DNA from 2 places in the Pseudonocardia sp. DxW genome. Region 2 is predicted to be linked to the other one. Evidence: riboswitches for the same ligand, from Rfam matches in the RefSeq annotation. Region 2 holds a riboswitch; the other holds the start of a gene.
What was found. Region 2 has a riboswitch for glycine ahead of gcvT (glycine cleavage system aminomethyltransferase GcvT). Riboswitches for the same ligand answer to the same signal wherever they lie in the genome.

Region 1 (11,232 bases), on a different contig from region 2:
CTGGCCGAGCTGGTCGCCACCGAGCGGGCCGACGACCGTGTCGCCTGAGCACCCGGCCCCCGGGCGGCCGCGGCTCTCGATCGCCACCGTCTGCCTGTCCGGCACGCTGGACGACAAGCTGGACGCCGCGGCGGCCGCCGGCTTCGACGGTGTCGAGATCTTCGCCCCGGATCTCATCGCCGATCCCGCGCCGCCCGCCGGGATCGGCGCCCGCTGCCGCGACCTCGGCCTCACCGTGGACCTCTACCAGCCGTTGCGCGACATCGACTCCACCGATCCCGACCGGTTCGCCGCCAATCTCCGGCGGGCCGAGGCGACGTTCGACGTGATGGCCGGGCTCGGCGCCGGCACCGTGCTGGTGTGCTCCTCGGTCGCGCCGGACGCCGTCGCCGATCCGGACCGGCTCGCCGGCCAGCTGCACACCCTCGCCGGTCGTGCCGAGGACCGCGGCGTCCGGATCGCCTACGAGGCGCTCGCCTGGGGCCGGCACGTGCACACCTGGGACGCGTCCTGGCGGGCCGTGCGGGCCGGTGACCATCCGGCGCTCGGGCTGTGCCTGGACTCGTTCCACGTGCTCGCCCGGGGCTCGGATCCGGCGCCGATCGCGGACGTCCCCGGCGACAAGCTGTTCTTCCTGCAGCTGGCCGACGCCCGCGAGGTTACGATGGACGTGCTCAGCTGGAGCCGGCACCATCGCCTGTTCCCCGGCCAGGGCGGGTTCGACCTGCCCGCGTTCGTCGGGCCGGTGCTGGCCGCCGGGTACGCCGGGCCGCTGTCGCTGGAGGTGTTCAACGACGTCTTCCGGCAGGCCGATCCGCTGCGCACCGCCGTCGACGCGCGCCGCTCCCTGCTGGCGCTCGCCGAGGCCACCGCGGACCGGGGCGCCGGGACCGATCCGGTCGCGGCCGGGCCGCCCGCGCTCGGCGGGATCGCGTTCGCCGAGCTGCGGGCCGGTCCCGAGCTGGGCCGGGTGCTGCGGGCGCTCGGGTTCAGCCGGACCGGCGTGCACCGCACGAAGCCGGTGGAACGCTACGAGCAGGGCGGGGCACGCATCCTGGTCGACACAGCCGCGAGCGGCCCGACCGACACAGCCGCGAGCGGCCCGACCGACACGGCCGGCTCCGGCAGCGCGGTGGTCGCGCTCGGGATCGAGTCGGCCGATCCGGCGGCGTCGGCCCGCCGGGCGGGCGCGCTGTGCGCCCCGCGGATGCCCCGCAGCACCGGCCCGGGCGAGGCCGATCTCGCCGAGGTGGGCGCCCCGGACGGCACCTCGCTGCTGTTCTGCCGCACCGGCCCGCACGGCTCCGGCTGGTCGGGCGACTTCGTCGCCACCGCCGAGCCGCGCGTCCCGGGCACCGGGATCACCGGGATCGACCACGTGGGTCTCACCCAGCCCTACGACGTCTTCGACGAGGCGGTGCTGTTCCACCGCACCGTGCTCGGCCTGGACCCGGTCGCCGACGGCGAGTTCGCCGCCCCGTTCGGCCTGGTCCGCAGCCGCGCGCTGGCCGACGCCGGGCGCACCGTCCGGCTGGCGCTGACCGTGTCGCTGCTGCGCCGCGGCGAGTGGGGTCCCGGGGTCGCCGATCCGCAGTACGTCGCGCTGGGCACCGACGACCTGCTCGCGACGGCGGCCGCCGCCCGGGCCGCGGGCGTCCCGCTGCTGCCGGTACCGGGCAACTACCACGACGACCTGGCGGCCCGCCTGGACCTGCCGGACGAGCGGATCGCCGTCTATCGCGAGCTGGGGGTGCTGCACGAGCGGGACGCCGACGGCGACCTGCTCCAGGTGTGCACCGAGCTGCTCGGCGGGCGGCTGTTCCTCGTGCTGGTGCAGCGCACCGGCCGGCACGACGGCCACGGCTGGAGCGACGCGCCGGTCCGGATGGCGGCGCACCGCCGGTCCCGCCTCACCCGCGCCGGTGCCGGCTGAGGCACCCGGCTGCGCGGGAGCCGGCACCGGCCCGGCTACCGCGCGTCCCGCCCGCTCGTCGAGGGGCGGGCGGGACGCCCGGGGGTGCCGTCAGGCGAACGCCTCCGGCGGCGGGCAGGAGCAGACCAGGTTGCGGTCGCCGTGCGCACCGTCGATCCGGCGCACCGGCGGCCAGACCTTGCGGTCGTGCACGCCCGGCGCCGCACCGGTCGGGTAGGCGGCGAGCTCCCGCGGGTAGGGGTGGTCCCACTTGTCGTCGGCCAGGCAGGCTGCGGTGTGCGGGGCGCCCCGCAGCGGGTTGTCGTCGGCCGGCCACTCCCCCGCGGCGACCCGGTCGATCTCGCCGCGGATCGAGATCATCGCGGCGATGAACCGCTCGATCTCGGCCAGGTCCTCGGACTCGGTCGGCTCGACCATCAGGGTCCCGGCCACCGGGAACGACATGGTCGGGGCGTGGATGCCGTGGTCGATCAGCCGCTTCGCGACGTCGTCCACCGTGACGCCGGTCTCCTTGGTGATCGCGCGCAGGTCCAGGATGCACTCGTGCGCGACCGAGCCGTCGGTCCCGGAGTACAGCACCGGGTAGTGCTCTCCCAGCCGGCGGGCGACGTAGTTCGCGGCGGCGACGGCGGTGAGCGTGGCCCGCCGCATCCCGTCGAGCCCCATCATCCGCAGGTAGGCCCAGGAGATCGGCAGCACACCCGGGGAGCCGTGCGGCGCCGCGGACACCGGGCCGACCTCGCCGCGACCGGGCAGGAACGGGGCGAGGTGCTCGGCCACCGCGACCGGGCCGACCCCCGGCCCGCCGCCGCCGTGCGGGATGCAGAACGTCTTGTGCAGGTTCAGGTGCGACACGTCGCCGCCGAAGGCGCCCGGCCGGGCCACCCCGACCAGCGCGTTGAGGTTGGCGCCGTCGACATAGACCTGGCCACCCGCATCGTGCACCGCGCCGCACACGTCGCGCACCTGCGCCTCGTACACCCCGTGCGTGGACGGGTAGGTGATCATCAGCGCGGACAGCCGGGACCCGTGCTCGTCGATCTTGGCCCGGAGGTCGTCGAGATCGACGTTGCCCTGGGCGTCGGTGCCGACGACCACCACCCGCATCCCGGCCATGATCGCCGACGCGGCGTTGGTGCCGTGCGCGGACGCCGGGATCAGGCAGACGTCGCGCTCGGCCTCGCCGCGGCTGCGGTGGTAGGCCGCGATAGCCAGCAATCCGGCGAACTCGCCCTGGCTGCCCGCGTTCGGCTGCAGCGACACCGCGGCGTAGCCGGTCAGGTCGGCCAGCCAGGTCTCCAGCTGGGTGATCAGCTCCCGGGAACCGGCGGTGTCCGACTCCGGCGCGAACGGGTGCAGGTCGCTGAACTGCGGCCAGGTCACCGCCTCCATCTCGGCGGCAGCGTTGAGCTTCATCGTGCAGGAGCCCAGCGGGATCATCGTGCGGTCCAGCGCGAGATCGGCGTCGGCGAGCCGGCGCAGCCAGCGCATCAGCGCGGTCTCCGACCGGTGCTCGTGGAACGTCGGGTGGGTCAGGTAGCCGCTGGTCCGGGCCAGCGCGCCGGGCAGCGCGTCGGCGGTGCCGGAGTCCAGCGCCGCGGCGTCCTGCGGGCCGGCCCCGAAGGCCTCCCAGACCGCGCGCAGGTGCGCCACGGTGGTGATCTCCGAGGTGGAGATGCCGACCTCGTCGCCGGAGACCCGGCGCAGCGCGATCCCGGCGTCGTGCGCGGCGGCGACGACGGCGTCCGCCCGGCCGGGCACCCGGGCCAGCACGGTGTCGAAGAACGCGTCGTGCACGATCTCGACGCCGCCGGAGCGCAGCCCGGCGGCCAGCACCGCCGCCATCCGGTGGGTCCGCTGGGCGATGGCGCGCAGCCCCTCCGGGCCATGATGCACCGCGTAGCAGGCCGCCATCACGGCCAGCAGCACCTGCGCGGTGCAGATGTTGGAGGTCGCCTTCTCCCGGCGGATGTGCTGCTCCCGGGTCTGCAGGGCGAGCCGCAGCGCGTAGTTGCCGTCCGCGTCCCGGGAGACCCCGACCAGCCGGCCCGGGAGCTGGCGGGCGTGCCGCTGCCCGACCGACAGGTAGGCGGCGTGCGGGCCGCCGAAGCCGAGCGGGACACCGAACCGCTGGGTGGAGCCGATCGCCGCGTCCGCGCCCAACTCGCCGGGCGGGGTGAGCAGGGTCAGCGCCAGCAGGTCCGCGGCGACCGCGACCAGTGCGCCCCGCTCGTGCGCCTGCTCGATCAGCGCCGACGGGTCGGCCAGCCGCCCGGACGCGCCCGGGTAGCTGAGCAGCACGCCGAACATCTCGCCGTCCGGCAGGGTGCCGCCGGACAGGTCGGCGACCTCCAGCTCGATGCCGAGCGGCTCGGCCCGGGTGCGGAGCACGTCCAGGGTCTGCGGCAGCGTGTCGGCGTCGACCACGAACCGGGCCGACTTCGCGCGCCCGGCCCGGCGCAGCAGCGTCATCGCCTCGGCGGCGGCGGTCGCCTCGTCCAGCAGTGACGCACCGGCGACCGGCAGCCCGGTCAGGTCCGACACCATCGTCTGGAACGCGAGCAGCGCCTCCAGCCTGCCCTGGCTGATCTCCGGCTGGTACGGCGTGTACGCGGTGTACCAGGCCGGGTTCTCCAGCACGTTGCGCCGGATCGCCGACGGCGTCCGGGTGCCGTGGTAGCCGAGCCCGATCATCGGGACGTTCACCGTGTTGCGGTCGGCCAGCGCCCGAAGCTCGGCGAGCATCTCGGCCTCACCGACCGGCGCCGGCAGCGAACCGCCGACCGGCTCGGGATCGCGGATCGCGGCGGGCAGCGCCCGGTCGGCCAGCGCCTCGAGCGAGTCGACGCCCAGCGCGTCGAGCATCCTGGCGAGCTCGCCGGGCCGGGGCCCGACGTGCCGGTCGGCGAACGGCAGTCCACGCTCGAGCTCGGCGAGGGTGGGACGGTGCTGCTGCGGGGTCGGGCTCACGGCGCCTCCGAAGGTGACGGCTCGGGCGGGGCAGGGCTGTCTCGCCCCTCCCCCTCTGTCCGTACCCGCGATCCGGGCGCCTGAGAGATTCACCCGAGGCTTCGGGCTTTCCCCGTCGGCGGACGGGCCCCCCGTGGTGGCCCGTCGCTTTCCAGAGGCGTCTCTACCGTGCGGTCCTGGTGCCTGAGAGGTTCCGGGAAGGGATTTGCTCCTTCGGCGCCCGGCTGTACTGCACCGGGTCTCTCCCGCTCGGTGTCAACGACTACCGGGCCGAGGATAACCGCTCCGGTCAGTATTTCCACGGCACCGGCGCCGGACCCGTCCCGCCAGGCTTGCGGGCATGTCGAACAGCAGTGCTCCGAACCCCGTCCCCGCCACCACCGCCGCCTTCCACCTGCAGGCGGTCCTGTCCTTCGGCATCTCGCTGGCCGCGGTCGTCGTCGGGACCTTCTACCTGCCCGTCGACGGCTGGGTGAAGGCGTTCCTGGCCATCGCCGTGCTGTACGCCATCACCTCGGCGTTCACCCTCGCCAAGTGCGTCCGCGACAAGCAGGAGAGCCTGACCGTCGTCAACCGGGTCGACCAGGCCCGGCTGGAGAAGCTGATCGCCGAGCACGACCCGTTCCGCTCGGTCGCGTGAGCCGGCCGCTCAGGAGATCGCGCGCCGGGACCGGCGCCGGGCCAGCTCGTCCTCCGGCGACTCGTCGACGGTGCCGCCGTCGGCGCGTTCCACCGGGAAGTCCTTGATCACACCGCTGATCTCGCGCATCGCGCCCGAGACGGCGATCCCGAACACTCCCTGGCCGCCCTGCAGCAGGTCGACGACCTCCTCCGGGGAGGTGCACTCGTAGACGGTGGTGCCGTCGGAGAACAGGGTGATCCCGGCGAGATCCCTTATCCCGCGCCGGCGCAGGTGCTCGACCGCGATCCGGATGTTCTGCAGCGAGACCCCGGCGTCGAGCAGCCGCTTCACGATCTTCAGGACCAGTACGTCCTTGAACGAGTACAGCCGCTGGCTGCCCGATCCGGCGGCACCGCGGATCGACGGCACGACGAGCCCGGTCCGGGCCCAGTAGTCGAGCTGCCGGTAGGTGATGCCGACGACCTGGCACGCGGTCGGGCCGCGGAAGCCGACGAGGCGATCGGACACCCCGTCCAGCCCCTCACCGACGAGCGGGTCCGGGAACAGCTCTGTCTGCCCCGGCCCCTCGGGTGGTGGCGTCTGCACCGCGTGGTCTCCCTCGGTCGGCCGCACCGTGACCGTCCTCGCCGTCCCATCACTCTCGGTGAAGGCGAGTTGCACGGATGTCATCAACGCTGATGACGGTATGCCCGGCGGCCGGAGTGGTCAACGCGGCTCGCCGACACGGCCGTACCGCACAACGCCAGGTGACGCAGCACGGGCGGCCCGGTCACGCCGAGCGGCACCCGGTGTCGCCGAACGGTCCGGAACACCCGTTCGGGTGTCAGCCGGGCTGGGCGCCGCGGAAGTCCTCCGGTGACACCGAGTCGAGGAACTCGCGGAACTTCTCGACCTCGTCCTCCTGCTCGTCGGGGATGACGAGCCCGGCCTCGGCCAGCACGCTCTCGTCGGCGTGCACCGGGACACCGGTCCGCAGCGCCAGCGCGATCGAGTCGCTCGGCCGGGCGGACACCGTCACGCCGCCGTCGAAGATCAGCTCGGCGTAGAAGGTACCCTCCTGCAGGTCGGTCACCCGGACCTGTTCCAGCCGCCGGCCCAGTGCCCCGATGACGTCCTTGAGCAGATCGTGGGTCAACGGCCGTGCCGGCTTGACCCCCTGCTGCTCGAGGGCGATGGCCGTCGCCTCGACCGATCCGATCCAGATCGGGAGGTAGCGATCACCGTTGGTCTCCCGCAGCAACAGGATCGGCTGGTTCGCCGGGAGTTCGACCCGGACGCCCACGACGCGCATCTCGCTCATCAGCCCGCCTCCCCGGCCCTGTCGGGCCTGTCGGCCGCCCGGGGTGGACCCGCCACCCCGGCCGCCCTGATCGCCTTGCTCGCCCTGGTCCGTGCCCTGGGAGCTGTGGTCGCTCGTACCCCCGCCACCGACACGTTCCGACGCTACACGGGCGGGGCCCCCGATGCGCGCCTCCGGACGGGGTGTGACAGCGTCCTTTCGACGATCGTCACACGCCCGCCTTCGCACGGCGTGTCGGCTGGACCGCCGCCGGCGGATCAGCCCCGGGGGTCGCCCTCGCGAGGACCGGTCAGGAAGACCAGGCGGAACTTGCCGATCTGGACCTCGTCACCGTTGGCGAGCACGGCCGTGTCGACCGGCTCGCGGTTCACGTAGGTGCCGTTCAGGCTGCCGACGTCCACCACGACGAACTCGCCGGCGTCCCGGCGGAACTCGGCGTGCCGGCGGGAGACGGTGACATCGTCCAGGAAGATGTCGCTGTCGGGGTGCCGGCCCGCACTGGTGGTCGGCACGTCGAGCAGGAAGCGCGAACCGGCGTTCGGGCCGCGCCGGACCACCAGCAGGGCCGACCCGGCGGGTAGCCCGTCGACGCCGGAGACGGCGGGCTCGGCGCTCGGCTGCTCCACGTCGGCGAGGAAGTCCGCCCGGAAGACCGATGTGGTCTCCGGTGCGCGCTCCGGCGGCACGTCGCGCGGGTCGTTCGTGGTCACCTCGGGGTCTCCTCCTCCGGAAGCGGGGGTCCCGGACACGGTCCGGGTGATGCAGGCGGGCCGGCCGCACTGGTGCGGTGCTGCGCTGAGGCGGATGTCGCCTCGACCGGCTGCGGTGTCGACGTGTCAGGGGGACCGAACCTACCCGCCCCGGTGTCGCCGCGATACGCCAGGCCGCGGCGTCCGGGCGACCCGTGCGACGGGCGGTCGCCGGGGGTGGTCAGGAACCGTCGGCGAGCTGACGGTAGGCGTCGGCGTCGAGCGGGCCGGCCGGCGTGGCGCCGTCCGCGATCCGCACGTCGACGATCCAGCCGTCCCCGTACGGAGCCGAGTTGATCAGCTCCGGACCGGCGTCCAGCGCCTCGTTGACGGCGACCACCTCGCCCGCCACCGGTGCGTAGATGTCCGACACCGACTTGGTCGACTCGACCTCGCCCATCGTGTCGCCCGCGGACAGCACGTCGCCGACGGTCGGCAGCTGGACGAACACCACATCCCCCAGCTGCGACTGGGCGTGGTCGGTGATGCCGATCCGGACCACCCCGTTCCCGGTGTCGCGCACCCACTCGTGGGCCTCGGTGTAGGTCAGGTCCGAGGGAATCTCCGAACTCACGCGACGAGCCTAGCCCCCGCCATCCGGGTGACCGAACCGGGGCGCCGGGGGCGGGAACGGGCGCCGCATCGCCAGCCCGAACTGCACCAGGTAGAGCAGGCCGGACCACATGTAGAGGGCGACGCCCCAGATCGCGAACGCGTGCGCGATCACCCGGACGGCGGTCTCCGCGGCGGACGGCCCGTCCCCGAGAAGGAGCAGCGGGAAGGCGTAGAGCAGCACGAAGGTCGCGGCCTTGCCGAGGTAGACGACCTCGAACGGGCCGTACCCCCGGCGGCGCAGCACGAACACGCACACGGCCAGCACGACGTCCCTGGCGAGCAGCGCACCCACCGCCCACCAGGGCACGATGTCGCGGATCGCCAGGCCGACCAGCGCGGCCAGGATGTAGAGCCGGTCGACGGCCGGATCGAGCATCGCCCCGAACCGGCTGTACTGGTCCAGCACCCGGGCCAGCTTCCCGTCCAGCCAGTCGGTGAAGCCGCCGATCGCCAGCACCGCGACGGCCCAGCCGTCGGCCTCCGGGCCGAGCATCAGCCACAGGAACAGCGGCACCCCGGCCAGGCGCAGCATGCTCAGCGCGTTCGGCACCGTCCAGAGCCGGTCGTCACCGGTGGGCGGACCGGCGACGTCGTGCACCGTGTCCCGCACGGTGTCGCGCACCGTGTCCCGGGCCTCACGGGCGCCGCGCCGGACCGCCGCGGCCCTGCCCGTATCGGATTCCCCGCCCACCCGGGCAGCCTAGACGGCTCCCGCACTGTGCAGCCCGGCCCCGCGGGGTGAGGATGGCGCGGTGACCGACACTCATTCCGACACCCATTCCGGCGCCGACTCCGTGCCCGGCCCGCAGGCGGCCGCAGGCGTGACGCTCAAGGACATCCAGGCCCCGCTCAAGCAGCAGTACCGCGACGACCCGGGATCCGCGGTCGTCACGCTGTCCGCCGACGGCGAGCTCGGCGCCGGGGTGGCCTGCAAGGTGAGCACCGGCCAGGCGCTCGCCGAGGCCGGGCTGCACCCGGCGACCGGTGGCGACGGCACCCAGCTGTGCTCCGGGGACATGCTGCTGGAGGCGCTGGTCGCCTGCGCCGGGGTGACGCTGCGGGCGGTGGCGACCGCGCTGGAGCTCGACGTGCAGGGCGGCCTGCGGGCCGAGGGGGACCTCGACTTCCGGGGCACCCTCGGCGTCGCCAAGGACGCCCCGGTCGGCTTCCGGGACATCCGGCTGTTCCTCGACGTCGACGTCCGCTCCGGGGACGCCCCGGCCGACCCGGACACGGTCGCCACCCTGGTGCGGCTGACCGAGCGGTACTGCGTGGTCCTGCAGACGATCAAGGGCAGCGCGAGCACGTCGGTCGAGGTCCGGCCGGCCGGCTGAGCCCGCCGGTCGAGCCTGTCCTGCTCCGTCCGGGGGTCGGCGCACTGCGCCGAACGGCATGTGCTGCGCGCCATCACCTGCGGACCACCGCCGGTGGCGGGCCGCTCGTCGCGCGTCACCGTCGGTTCGGCGCCCGGCACGCTCCGGGGTCTCCGGGGCCCGGAGCCGGTCTCCGTACGGTGACGGCGTCCTGGTAGGCGTGACAGGGCGTGCCCACCGACAGCCCGGTGACCGCGCCCCGGTAGGTGACACGTGATCAAGCTGGCGGACGACGTCTCGTCCGGCGATCACGTCTGCGCGGTCCCGGAGAGCGTCGAGCACCTCGGGGAGATCACCTCCGGGTTCGTCGCGCACGGGCTGGCCCGCGGCGAGAAGGTCCTCTTCTTCGACGACGACGGCGCCGCGGACGGGCTGCTGCGCCGGATGACCGAGGACGGTCACGAGACCGGCGAGCCACTGCGCGTCGGGCAGCTGGAGATCCTGCCGGAGGAGGACACCCGGCGGACCTTCCGCACCCCGCTGCCGGACATCCACGCCGGGATCACCGGCGAGGTGACCCGCGCGCTGGACGCGGGCTGGACCGCCGCCCGGATCACCGGCCAGATGCACGGGGCGCTGGACCCGGGTGCGTCCGGCACCCTGCCCGAGTACGACGGGCTGCTCGCCCGGCTGATCCGGGAGAACCGGGACAGCCTCGCCGCGCTCTGCACGTTCGACCACGTGCACTTCCCGGACGAGTCGATCGACATCATGCGCGCGCTGCACCGCGACCACCTCGCGGTGACCGGCGCCTACGACGACGGGCTGCTGCGCATCGTCCGGCTCGGGATCGGGCACGCCCGACTGGCCGGCGAGATCGACCACAGCAACCGGCCGAAGATCACCTCGCTGCTGCACCAGGCGCTGGACGGCACCCTGCGCTCGGCCGACGCCCCCACCGACATCGGGCTCGACATGGCCTCGGTCCGGTTCATCGACGTCGCCTCGGCGGTGGCGCTGGTGCACGCCGCGGAGGGCTTCCCGTCCACCCACCGGCTGGTGCTGCACCGGGTGCGGCCCCGGGTGCAGCGGATCCTCGACCGCTGCGGCGCCGCGTTCTCCCCCCAGCTGGCCTTCGACGACGCGCCGCCCCCGGTCGGGCCGCCCGGCGCGCCGGGACGGTGACGGTCCGATGAAGGTCGCGAGATGAAGGTCAACGCGGTCCCCCGGCCGCCCGGCTTCGCGCACGCGCTGGTGCACGCCGACGACACCGCGGAGCTGGTCCGCCGGGTCGCGCCGGTGGCCGCCGCCGCGGACCGGGACACCGGCGCCCAGATCGCGCTCGCGGTCTCCGCGGAGGCCGAGCAGGCGCTGCGCGCGGAGCTGGCCGACTGCTCCGGCGGGATCGGCAGGCTCACCACGCTGACCCGCTCGGCCCGCGAGTCCGGCCAGACGGTCGCCGCGTGGCGGGCCAGGGAGCTGCGCGCGCTGTCGTCGTCGGGCAGGCCGGTGTTCGTCGTGGCGCAGCACGACCCGGATCTCGACGGGATCGACGGCGGATTCTGGATCGAGCTGGAGGCCGCGCTCAACATCTCGCTGGACGGCCTGCCGGTCACCCAGCTGTGCGTCTACCCGCGGATCCCGCTGCACGGTGCGGTGGGCGACGCGGCGCTGGCCAACCATCCGCTGCAGCTGCGCGGCGAGCAGCT
Region 2 (11,232 bases):
CCGAAGGTGCTGTTCACGCGCCACCCTCCCCGGTCAGCGAGCGGTACTCGGCGGCGGTCAGCAGCTCCGGGACGCCGGCCTCGCCGGGCTCGACCCGGAACAGCCAGCCCTTGCCGTAGGGGTCCTCGCCCGCGGTCTCCGGTGCGTCGTCGAGCGCCTCGTTGACGGCGCTGACGGTCCCGCCGAGCGGGGCGAACAGGTCGCTGACCGACTTGGTGGACTCGATCTCGCCGCAGGCCTCGCCCGCGGTGACGGTGTCGCCCGCCGCGGGGAGCTGGACGAACACGACGTCGCCCAGCGCCTCGGCGGCGTGCGCGGTGATGCCGACGGTGACGGTGTCACCCTCGACCCGTACCCACTCGTGCTGCTCGGTGTAGCGCAGGTCGTCGGGAACAGACATGCCGGGTCCTCTCAGTCGGAACGGGTGTAGAAGGGCAGGTCGACGATCTCGACCGGCTCGGGCCGGCCGCGGACGTCGACGGCGAGCGCGGTGCCGGGCGCGGACACGGCCCGGTCGACGAAGGCCATCGCGATCGGGTGGCCCAGGGTCGGGGACAGCACGCCGCTGGTCACCTCGCCGACGGTCGTCCCGGCGTCGTCGAGCACCGGATGGCCGGCCCGCGGCGCGCGCCGGCCGCTGCCGCGCAGCCCGGCCGGCACCCGGGCCTGCGGGGTGTCCCGCTCGCGGGCGAGCGCGGCGCGGCCGACGAAGTCGGCCTCCTTGCCGAACTTCACGACCCGGCCCAGGCCGGACGCGAACGGCGAGAGCCCGGGGCCGAGCTCGTGTCCGTGCAGCGGCATCCCGGCCTCCAGCCGGAGCGTGTCGCGGCAGGCGAGTCCGCAGGGCACCAGCCCGTGCCCGGTCCCGGCCGCGGTGAGCCGCTCCCAGACGGCGGCCGCGCCCGCCGTGCCGACGTAGACCTCGAAGCCGTCCTCGCCGGTGTAGCCGGTGCGGGCCAGCAGCACGTCGTGCCCGGCGAGCGTCGCCGGGCGGCCCGCGTAGTAGCGCAGGTCGCCGACCGGGGCACCGGTCGCGGTCTCGACGATCGCGGCGGAGGCGGGGCCCTGCACGGCGATCAGCGCGGTGTCCGCGGAGCGGTCGGTCACGGTGACGCCGTCGCCGGTGCAGCGCCCGGCGAGCTCGGCGGCCACCCGCAGCCGGTTCGACGCGTTGGCCACGACCAGGTAGTGCTCCGCGGCGAGCCGGTAGACGACCAGGTCGTCGAGCACGCCGCCGTCCGGCGCGCAGATCATCGTGTAGCGGGCCCGGCCGGGGGTCATCGCGCCGAGGTCGCCGACCAGCGCGCCGTCCAGCGCCGTGGCGGCCGCCGGGCCCTCGACGTGGATCTCGCCCATGTGCGAGAGGTCGAACAGGCCGGCGGCGCGGCGCACCGCGTGGTGCTCGGCGAGGTCCCCGGTGTAGCGGACCGGCATCGCCCAGCCGGCGAAGTCGGTGAAGGTCGCCCCGAGCGCGACGTGCGTGTCGTGCAGCACCGAACGCAGCAGCTCGCGCTCGCTCGGCCCGGTCCGGGTCGTGGTGTCGGTCTGGGTCTCGGTCTGGGTCATCGTGGTGCTCACCCCGGGGCAGACGCGTGGGCGGTGCCGCCCACACGGTCCCCCTCTGTCCCGAGCCTGAGAGATTCACCGGTGCACGACCGGCTTTCACCATCGGCGAGGCGTGTCCGACGCCTGCTTTCCAGAGTGGCCTGGCCCGTGCGGTGTGGGGTACCTGAGAGTTTGGCGGGGTGCTTGCTCCTCCGGTGCCTGCCCGGTCGTGCGACAGGTCTCTTCCGCGCGGGCTCGTACGGCCCGGTCTTCAGTTGTCGGGAGGACGATACCGATTCCCGGGCGGGAGGGAAGGGGTCCGGCGGCACCCGGTGGCCCGGGCGGTGGTCGCCGGCCCCGTGTCCCGGGTTACCCGCGCGCAGCGGGCCGGCCCGGTTAGACTCCGTACCATGTCAACGGATCCTGACGCGTCTGGTGCGTCCGGCCTGGTCGGCGCGGGCGGCCGGGACGCCGGTCTCGCCTTCGACGCGCTCGCCGATCCGGTCCGCCGCCGGATCCTGGCGGTGCTCTCCGAGAGCGACGAGTGCAGCGCGGGCGAGCTGGCGGACCGGATCACCACGGTCGGCCGGACCGCGGTCTCCACCCACCTGCGGGTACTGCGGATCGCCGGCCTGGTCAGCGAACGCCGGTCCGGCAGGTTCCGCTACTACGCCATCGAGCCCGGCGGCGCCGCCGCCGACGTGATCGCGCTGCTCCGGAACCTGTTCCAGTCCTCGCTGGGCGAGGCCAGGTCCGCCGCGGAGAGCGCCTCCGGGGCCGGACGGCAGGAGGCCGCCGGATGACCCGGCGGGTCGCCACCGGGCCCCGCTGAGCGACGCCCCACCCGTCGGCATGGGGACGATCGCGGTCACGGTGGACGAGTTCGCCGCCGTCGCACCCGAGGTGGTCTTCGACCGGTTCGGCCGCGACGGCGGCGGCTGGCTGTTCGGCGCGTCCTGCGACCGGGTCGCGCTGGGCCAGCCGGTCACCCTGCGGGCGCCGATCGGCGACGGCCCGCCGGTCGACGTCCTGGGCCGGATCAGCGACCTGCGCAGGCCGCACGGCATCACGATCACCCACGACCAGCCGTGGCGCGGCCGGATCCGGCTGCGCTTCACCGCGGCCCCCGGCGGGACCCGGATCCGGCTCGACGCGCACATCGACGAGCAGGGCCTGGAGTGGCTGATGCGCCGGCGCGGGCACCCGGTGCGCGACCGGGCCGCCACCGGCCCCCGGATCGGCGCCCTCACCAGCCGGTCCGGTTCCGGGAGCGTGTTCGCCTCGGCCGTTGCGAACGCCGCCGTGCTCGCCGTCGACGAGGTCAACGCCGCGGGCGGGATCGGCGGGCGGCCGGTCGAGCTGCTGCACGCCGACGACGCGACCGATCCCGGCACCGGCGCGCTGGAGGCGCTGCGGCTGGCCCGCGCGGGCTGCCGGACGATCTTCCTGACCACGACGTCGGCCACCTACCAGGCGGTGTCCTCGGCGCTGACCGGCCACGACGTGCTGGTCGTGCACACCAACATGAACGAGGGCGGCGGCGAGTCGCGGCTGCGGATCCGGCTCGGCGAGCGGCCGTGGACCCAGATCGCGCTGGCGGCGGGCCCGGTGATGCGGTCGGCGGGCGGGCGGCGCTGGTTCCTGGCCGGCAACGACTACGTCTGGCCGCGGACGGTGAACCGGATCGCCCGGGAGGTACTGCCCGGCAACGGCGCGGTGCTGGTCGGCGAGGGGTACGCCCCGCTCGGCGCCCGCGACTTCGGCCCGCTGATCGAGCGGATCGCCGCGTCCGGGGCGGACATCGTGCTGGACACCTTCGTCGGCGCCGACGCCGCCGCGTTCGAGCGCCAGTGCCATGCGATGGGCCTGCGCGAGCGCACCGTCAGCCTGGGCCCGGCGATGGACGAGGCCACCCTGGAGCGGATCGGGTTCGAGGCGTCCGAGGGCATCCACGGGGTGTCCGGCTACTTCCAACACCTGCAGACCGAGCGCAACGGGACGCTGCTGCAGCGCTACCGCGAGCGGTTCGGCCGCTGGGCGCCGCCGCTGTCCAGCCTGTCCGAGTCGATGTTCGAGGCGATCCACGTGTGGGCGGCCGCGGCCCGGCAGGTCCGGACCACCGACCCCACCCCGGTGGCCGACGAGATGCGCCACGGCCGGTTCGAGGTGCCGCGCGGCACGATCGCCCTGGACGGTCGTCATCACGTGGAGCAGCCGCTGCACCTGGCCGCGGCGCGCGGGGCCACGTTCGGGTCGATGTCGGACAGCGACGGCGCGGTGCGGACCGGCGCCGCGCGGACCCGTCCGGGCCGCCGCCGGTGAGGGCGCGGGCCGCGCGGCGGCCCGCCGGGCTCAGGGCAGCAGTGCCCGCACCCGCTCCGGGTCCGGCCCGCCCGGCGCGATCGCCACGACCGCGTCGTCGAAGCCCGCGTCGGCGTAGCGGCGCAGCTGCTCGCCGATCGGCCCGAGATCGGCGCCCGCGGGCACCGGGATCGCGTACGCGACCGCGCGGAGGCCACCGGCGGCCCGGAACCGGTCGTGCGCGGCGAGCAGCTCGTCGGGGGTGACGCGGAAGGCCGAGCCGAGCCAGCCCTCGAAGTGGCGGGCCGCCTTCTCGACGTTCGCCCCCCACGAGCCGAGCAGCAGCGGCGGGCGGCCGGCACCCGGCGGGTCGGCGAGCCGGGCCTGCGCGTCGCCACCGTCGGCGAGCAGTGCCCGCAGCCGGACGATGTTCTCGTCGAAGGCACGGAAACGGCCCCGGTGGTCGCGCCCCAGCACGGCGTAGTCGCTCCGGGTCGAGCCCGGGCTCACCCCGAGCGACAGCCGGTCGCCGCACACCGCCTGCAGCGAGAGCATCCGGTGCGCGAGCTCGGCGGGATGGTGCAGCGGAACCTGCACCGTCCCGGTCCCCAGCTCGACGTCGGAGGTGGCGGCCGCCGCGGCCGCCAGCGCCGCGAACGGGTCCGGGACCAGCCGGCCGCGCCCGATGATCTCGGGTGCCCACAGGCTCCGGAACCCGGCGGCGGCGAGCCGGCGCGCCCACCCGACCACCGGGTACGGCGGCGCGTCCGACAGGTGCGCGAGCAGCGCGCCCAGGCGCACGGCTAGGCCCACCGGTCCGGCAGGCCCGGGTCGTCGACCGGCACGTCCACCGCCGTCCGGCTCCGGAGCAGGCCGTCCATCTGCACCGTTCCTCCCGCGACGCGTCGGTGGCCCGCGACCGGGACGCACCCGGGCAGCGTCCCACGGATCGTGCGGTCGGGGGGACCGGCGTCCGATACCGAGGGGCGGTCCTGATCTCACCCGGATGACGGGCGGTTGACGTCCAGGTCAGAACTCCTGTCAACGCGTCGGCAAACATTGACACGACAGGGCGGGCTCCCTAGCTTTCTCCCATCCACAGCACGTGAGGAGTTCTGCTCCATGGCACTACCACCCCCTGATCCCGCCCGGCTCGCGGCGATCAACTCCCAGCACGCGTTCGGACTGTCCGAAGCCGAGCTCGCCGAGTTCCTCCCCGCCGTGACCGCGACGCTGAGCGCGACGGAGCGGGTCGAGGAGCTGTACCGGGCGTCGGCCCCCGAGATGCCGGAGCGCGCCTGGGCCGAACCGGCCGACAACCCGCTCGGCGGCTGGTACGTGACGACGTCGGTGCCCGGCGCCGCGGACGGCCCGCTGGCCGGGCGGACCGTCGCCCTGAAGGACAACATCTCGCTCGCCGGGGTCCCGATGACCAACGGCTCGGCGACCGTCGAGGGCTTCGTCCCGCGCCGGGACGCCACCGTCGCGACCCGGCTGCTCGCCGCCGGGGCGACGATCACCGGCAAGGCGGTCTGCGAGGACCTGTGCTTCTCCGGTGCCAGCTTCACCTCCCGGCCGTGGCCGGTGCGCAACCCCTGGGACCCGTCGCGGGCGGCCGGCGGCTCGTCCAGCGGCAGCGCCGCACTGGTCGGCAGTGGCGCGGTCGACCTGGCCGTCGGCGGTGACCAGGGCGGCTCCATCCGCATCCCCAGCGCGTTCTCCGGCACGGTCGGGCACAAGCCGACGCACGGTCTGGTGCCCTACACCGGTGCGTTCCCGATCGAGGCGACGATCGACCATCTCGGACCGATCACCCGGACCGTCTCCGACGCCGCGCTGATGCTCGGAGTGCTGGCCGGCGTCGACGGGCTCGACGCCCGCCAGCCCACCTCGCTGGAGCCGGTCGACTACCTCGCCGCACTCGGCACGTCGGCGGCCGGGCTGCGGGTCGGCATCGTGACCGAGGGCTTCGGCCGCCCGGAGAGCGACCCGGGCGTCGACCGGACCGTGCGGGAGGCGATCGACACCCTGCGCGGGGCCGGGCTGACCGCCGAGGAGGTGTCGATCCCCTGGCACCTCGACGGGATGGCGGTCTGGAACGTCATCGCCACCGAAGGTGCCGCCTACCAGATGGTCGCCGGCAACGCCTACGGGATGAACTACCCCGGTCTCTACGATCCCGAGCTGATCGCGCACTACGCGCGGCAGCGGATCGAGCGCGGCGCGGAGCTGTCCAAGACGGTGAAGCTGGTCGGCCTGTCCGGCGGCTACACCTTCGGCCACGGCGGCGGCTCGTACTACGGGATGGCCCGCAACCTGGCGTTCGACCTGCGCGCGGCCTACGACGCCGCGCTGGGCAGCTACGACGTGCTGGTGATGCCGACCCTGCCCTACACCGCTCCGGAGCTGATCGGGCTCGACGCCGACCTGGACAGCTACCTGCCCACCGCGCTCGGGATGGTCGGCAACTGCGCCCCGTTCGACGTCACCGGGCATCCGGCGGCGAGCGTGCCGGCCGGCCTGGTGGACGGGCTGCCGGCCGGGCTGATGATCGTCGGCAAGCGCTTCGACGACGCGACCGTGCTGCGCGTCGCACACACCTTCGAGCAGGCCGTCGGCGGCTTCCCCGCCCCGCCGGCGCTCACCACCGTGGGAGGACAGCAGTGAACGGAGTCTTCGATCTCGGCGGAACCGACGGTCTGGGCAAGGTCGAGAACGACCACATGGCCGAGCCGGTGTTCCGCGCCGAGTGGGAGAAGATCGCCTTCTCGATGTTCGCGCAGAGCGCGCGGGCCGGGCTGTTCAACGTCGACCAGTTCCGGCACGGCATCGAGAAGATGGACCCGGCCGAGTACCTGCTCTCCAACTACTACGAGCACTGGGCGCACGCCGTCGAGCACTACGCCGAGGCAGCCGGCCTGCTCGACCCGGCCGAGCTCGCCGAGCGCACCCGCTACTACCTGGAGAACCCGGACGCCCCGCTGCCCGAGCGGGAGACCGACACCGAGATCGTCGAGTTCGTCGACTGGGCGGTCACCAACGGGTTCCCGGCGCACCGCGAGTCCGACCGGAAGGCGCAGTTCTCGGTCGGCGACGAGATCGTCGTCTCCGACGACAGCCCGTTCGGGCACACCCGCCGGGCCCGCTACATCCGCGGCAAGCGCGGCGTCGTCACCGCCGCGCACGGCACCTACCTGTACCCGGACACCGCGGGCAACGGGCTCGGCGACTGCCCGGAGCACCTCTACACCGTGCGGTTCACCGCGACCGAGCTGTGGGGTGCCGAGACCGCCGACCCGAACGGCTCGAACTACTTCGACGTGTGGGAGCCCTACCTGAGCCCCGCACCCGCGACCGTCCCCCAGGGAGCCTGACCGTGACCGAGATCCGCACCGACACCCGCCTCAGCTCGCAGGAGGAGATCACCGCCCGGGTCAAGGCCCTGGAGGCGCTGCTCATCGAGAAGGGCGTGATGACCACCGCGGCCGTGGACCGGCTCGCCGAGGTCTACGAGAACGAGGTCGGCCCGCAGCTCGGGGCGAAGGTCGTCGCGAAGGCGTGGACCGACCCGGCCTTCAAGGAGCGGCTGCTCGCCGACGCCTCCGCCGCCTGCCGCGAGCTGGGCATCGGCGGCCTGCAGGGCGAGGAGATGGTGGTCGTCGAGAACACCGACACCGTGCAGCACGTGATCGTCTGCACGCTGTGTTCGTGCTACCCGTGGCCGGTGCTCGGGCTGCCGCCGAACTGGTACAAGGCGCCGCCGTTCCGGGCCCGGATCGTGCGCGAGCCGCGCACGGTGCTCGCCGAGGACTTCGGGTTCCCGGTGCCCGACTCGGTCGAGATCCAGGTCTGGGACTCCAGCTCCGAGCTGCGCTACTGGGTGCTGCCGCAGCGCCCGGCGGGCAGCGAGAACCTGTCCGAGGAGGAGCTCGCCGCGCTGGTCACCCGCGACTCGATGATCGGCGTCGGCGCGCCGCTGCCGGTGGGGTCCGCCGCATGAGCGGCACCGGGGTCCGCACCGACGCCACCGAGCTGGGCGACGCCCGGCGCCGGGTGGAGAAGCTGGTGTGCGACATGCCGGGCGCGGACCGGCCGTTCGCCGAGCCGTGGGAGCTGCGGGCGTTCGCGATGGCGGTGGCCGCCTACCACGAGGGCCACTACGAGTGGAGCGAGTTCCAGCTGTCGCTGATCGACTCGATCCGGCAGTGGGAGGCCGGCGACGCCGGCGAGCCGTGGAGCTACTACCTGCACTGGCTCGACGCGCTGGAGCACACCCTGGCCGCGAGCGGCGCGCTGTCCGACTCGGCCGCGCTGGACGACCGCACCCGCCAGGTGCTCGCCACGCCGCGCAATGCCAACCACCACGAGGCCCGGCGCGAGCCGGTCACGGTCGACCCGGCCCGGCGCTGAGCGACGCCGGACGAGGACCGCGACGGCCCGGTCCGCACTCCCCGCGGGCCGGGTCCGTCCGGACGACCTTCCCGGCCGATCCGGGCACCGTGCCGGTACCCGGCCGACGTCGCGACCGATGTCGTGGCCGCCGTCCGGTCGTTCCGGGAGCGGGACGATCAGCGGGCGCGCAGCAGGTAGCGCTGGATCTTGCCGCTGGGCGTCTTCGGGAGCTCCGGTACGAAGTGGACCGTCCGCGGGTAGGCGTGCCGGGAGTAGGTGTCCCGGACGAGCGCCTGCAGCTCACCGGCCAGTCCGGCGTGCCGGTCGGCGGTGACCTCGCCCGCCGGGACCACGAACGCCTCGACGACCTCGCCCCGGACACCCTCGGGATCGGGGCGTCCGACCACCGCGACGTCGGCGACCTCGGGATGGGTGATCAACACGCTCTCGACGTCGAACGGGCCGATCCGGTAGCCCGCGGCGAGGATCACGTCGTCGTCGCGGGCGGTGAAGAAAAAGTGGCCGTCCGGATCCACCCGGCCGGTGTCGCCGGTGAGGTACCAGCGCCCGTCGGCGGTGAACCGCTCGGCGGTCCGCTCCGGCGCGCCGTCGTAGCCGGCGAACCAGAACAGCGGGCTGGCGGTCGCGTCGATCGCGATCTGGCCGTCGACGACGTCCGCGGTGACGCCGGGCAGCGGCCGGCCCATCGAACCGTCCCGGATCGGGTGCACGACGTCGTCGTGCCAGTGGTTGCCGATCACCATGCCGAGCTCGGTCTGGCCGTAGTGGTCCCGGATCGGGGTCCCGAAGGTCTGCTCCCCCCAGGCCACGACGTCCGGGGTGAGCGGTTCACCGGCCGACGACGCCCGCCTCAGCGTGACGCCCTCGACCGCGCCGCTCTTGCTCAGCGCGCGGTAGACGGTGGGGGCACCGGCGAAGTTGGTGACGCCGAAGGTCCGCAGCACCGCCATCGCGGAGGCCGGCGTGAAGTTCCCGCGGAACAGCAGGTTGGGCCGCCCGGCCAGCAGTGGCGCGACGATCCCGTAGTACAGCCCGTAGGCCCAGCCGGGGTCCGCGATGTTCCAGTAGACGTCGTCCGCGGCGACGTCCAGCCCGTGGTGCAGGTAGCAGTGGAAGGAGGCGAGCGCCCGCACCGGCACCACCACGCCCTTCGGCTTCCCGGTGGTGCCGCTGGTGTAGAGCTGCAGCAGCGCGCCGTCGCCGCCGACCGCCTCGGTGCCGGTGCACGGCTCGCCGCCGGTCACCAGCTCGTCGAACCCGGCACCGGTGACGAGCACGTCGAGTCCGTCCAGGGCGTCGAGCTTGGGCCGTTCGGCGGGCTCGGTGACGACGAGCCGCACGCCGGCGCTCTCCACCCGCAGCCGGATCGCGCCCTCGGCGAAGGCGGTGAACAACGGGACGTGCACCGCGCCGAGCCGCCAGATCGCGAGCAGGGTGAGCACCAGCTCCGGGCGCTTGGACATCAGGACGGCGACCCGGTCGCCGCGCCGGACCCCGCGGGCGGCCAGCGCGCCGGCCAGCCGCCGGGACCCGTCGGCGAGCTCGCCGTAGGTGGCCGTGGCGCACGTCAGATCCCCGTCGCCGGTGACGTCGACGAACCGGAAGGCGACGGCGGCCGGATCGTGCCGGTCGCACAGCAGGTGCGCCGCGTCCGCGTCCGGCGATCCGTACTCGTCGAGCCAGCGGCTGAGGGTCCCGGCGACGTCCGACATGGCTGCTCCTCGGCTGTTCCTTGTAGGTACTGCTCCCACCGGGCGAGACTGTCGTCGTGCCGAGCGTCGACGCCCACCCCCCGACGAGGGGGATCGGTGCCGCGCTGCCCGCGAGCATCGGCCGGGCGCTGGCCCGGATCCGGCGGGGCACCGGCAGCTCGCTCGCCTTCGGCGGCCGGGTCGGCCCCGGCGGGGTGCTGCTGGAGCACTTCGACGGCCAGGTCGTCGGACCGCTGCGCGGGGCGAACCTGGAACCGGGGCAGGGTCTCGGCGGGCGGGTGGTGGCACAGCAGCGCGCGCTGGCGGTGCCCGACTACATCGCGAACGGCATGATCACCCACCGGTACGACGCGATCATCCGGGCCGAGCGGTTGCGCGCGCTCGCCGCGGTGCCGGTGGTGGTCGCGCGGCGTCCGGTGGCGGTGCTCTACGCCTCGCACCGGACCCCGCACCAGGGTCTCGACCGGGTGCTCGACGTCGTGGTGGCGGAGGCGAGGGCGCTGGAGCAGGAGCTGGCCGTGACCGCCGCGGTCCGCACCGGCGGCCCTGCCGGCACCGACGGCACTGCCGGCGCTGCCGGACCCGACCCGGACGGGTTGCGCGTGCGCGCCCAGGACACCTTCGCGGAGCTGTCCGCGCTCGCCGCGCGGATCGACGACGAGCAGCTCGCCACCGCCGTCCGCACCGCCGCCGAGCACCTCCTCCCCGGGCCCGCGGACCACGGTGGTCCCCCGGTGCACCTCACCCGCCGCGAGCGCGACGTGCTGGCGCTGGTCGCGGCCGGGCTGGGCGACCGGGAGGTCGCGGCAGCGCTCGGCGTCCGGCTGTACACCGTGAAGGGGCACGTGAAGAGCCTGATCGGGAAGCTGCACGCGACCAACCGGCACGGCGCGGTGGTGCAGGCACGCCGGCACCGGCTGCTGCCCTGACCTCGGGTCACCCGTCGCCGCGGGTGCGGGCGTATCAGCCAGAACGGCAACGCCTACGACGAGGGCTTCGTCGGGGACTTCTGGGCGCCGGTCTGGGCCTACGCGAACGACCCGGGCCCGGCCACCGAGCCCGCGGTGCGCGCCGCGCTCGGCGAACCGGCCATCCGCTGGCAGTACCTGCACGGGGTGGACCGGCCCGAGCTCGTCGACCCGGACACCTGGACGATCGACGCCGCCTCGATGGCCCGCCCCGGCTCCGACAAGTCGCAGCTGAGCCTGTTCCGTGCCTACGCCACGAACCCGCCGCTCTACCCGGAGCTGCACGCCTGGTT

Region 1: it holds a riboswitch for glycine, as region 2 does, so the genes downstream of both, gcvP (aminomethyl-transferring glycine dehydrogenase) here and gcvT (glycine cleavage system aminomethyltransferase GcvT) in region 2, are expected to answer to the same signal.

Annotation. Positions count from the first base shown of each region.
Region 1 covers NZ_JBZFLK010000014.1:69,317-80,548, reverse strand. The annotation lists gene ACVJO7_RS21675 (shikimate dehydrogenase) at 1-48, shown strand, start outside; gene ACVJO7_RS21670 (sugar phosphate isomerase/epimerase and 4-hydroxyphenylpyruvate domain-containing protein) at 38-1,933, shown strand; gene gcvP (aminomethyl-transferring glycine dehydrogenase) at 2,024-4,903, opposite strand; glycine riboswitch at 5,065-5,161, opposite strand; gene ACVJO7_RS21660 (YiaA/YiaB family inner membrane protein) at 5,244-5,543, shown strand; gene ACVJO7_RS21655 (MerR family transcriptional regulator) at 5,553-6,158, opposite strand; gene ACVJO7_RS21650 (bifunctional nuclease family protein) at 6,370-6,846, opposite strand; gene garA (glycogen accumulation regulator GarA) at 7,104-7,556, opposite strand; gene gcvH (glycine cleavage system protein GcvH) at 7,777-8,169, opposite strand; gene clsA (cardiolipin synthase ClsA) at 8,179-8,901, opposite strand; gene ACVJO7_RS21630 (OsmC family protein) at 9,032-9,544, shown strand; gene ACVJO7_RS21625 (MEDS domain-containing protein) at 9,797-10,708, shown strand; gene ACVJO7_RS21620 (ATP-binding protein) at 10,730-11,232, shown strand, end outside.
Region 2 covers NZ_JBZFLK010000011.1:132,354-143,585, forward strand. The annotation lists gene glyA (serine hydroxymethyltransferase) at 1-17, opposite strand, end outside; gene gcvH (glycine cleavage system protein GcvH) at 14-400, opposite strand; gene gcvT (glycine cleavage system aminomethyltransferase GcvT) at 412-1,566, opposite strand; glycine riboswitch at 1,612-1,710, opposite strand; gene ACVJO7_RS18640 (ArsR/SmtB family transcription factor) at 1,956-2,348, shown strand; gene ACVJO7_RS18645 (substrate-binding protein) at 2,398-3,867, shown strand; gene ACVJO7_RS18650 (LLM class flavin-dependent oxidoreductase) at 3,898-4,659, opposite strand; gene ACVJO7_RS18655 (amidase) at 4,969-6,513, shown strand; gene nthB (nitrile hydratase subunit beta) at 6,510-7,220, shown strand; gene nthA (nitrile hydratase subunit alpha) at 7,217-7,846, shown strand; gene ACVJO7_RS18670 (nitrile hydratase accessory protein) at 7,843-8,256, shown strand; gene ACVJO7_RS18675 (AMP-binding protein) at 8,415-9,971, opposite strand; gene ACVJO7_RS18680 (helix-turn-helix transcriptional regulator) at 10,028-10,900, shown strand; gene ACVJO7_RS18685 (alpha/beta fold hydrolase) at 10,934-11,232, shown strand, end outside.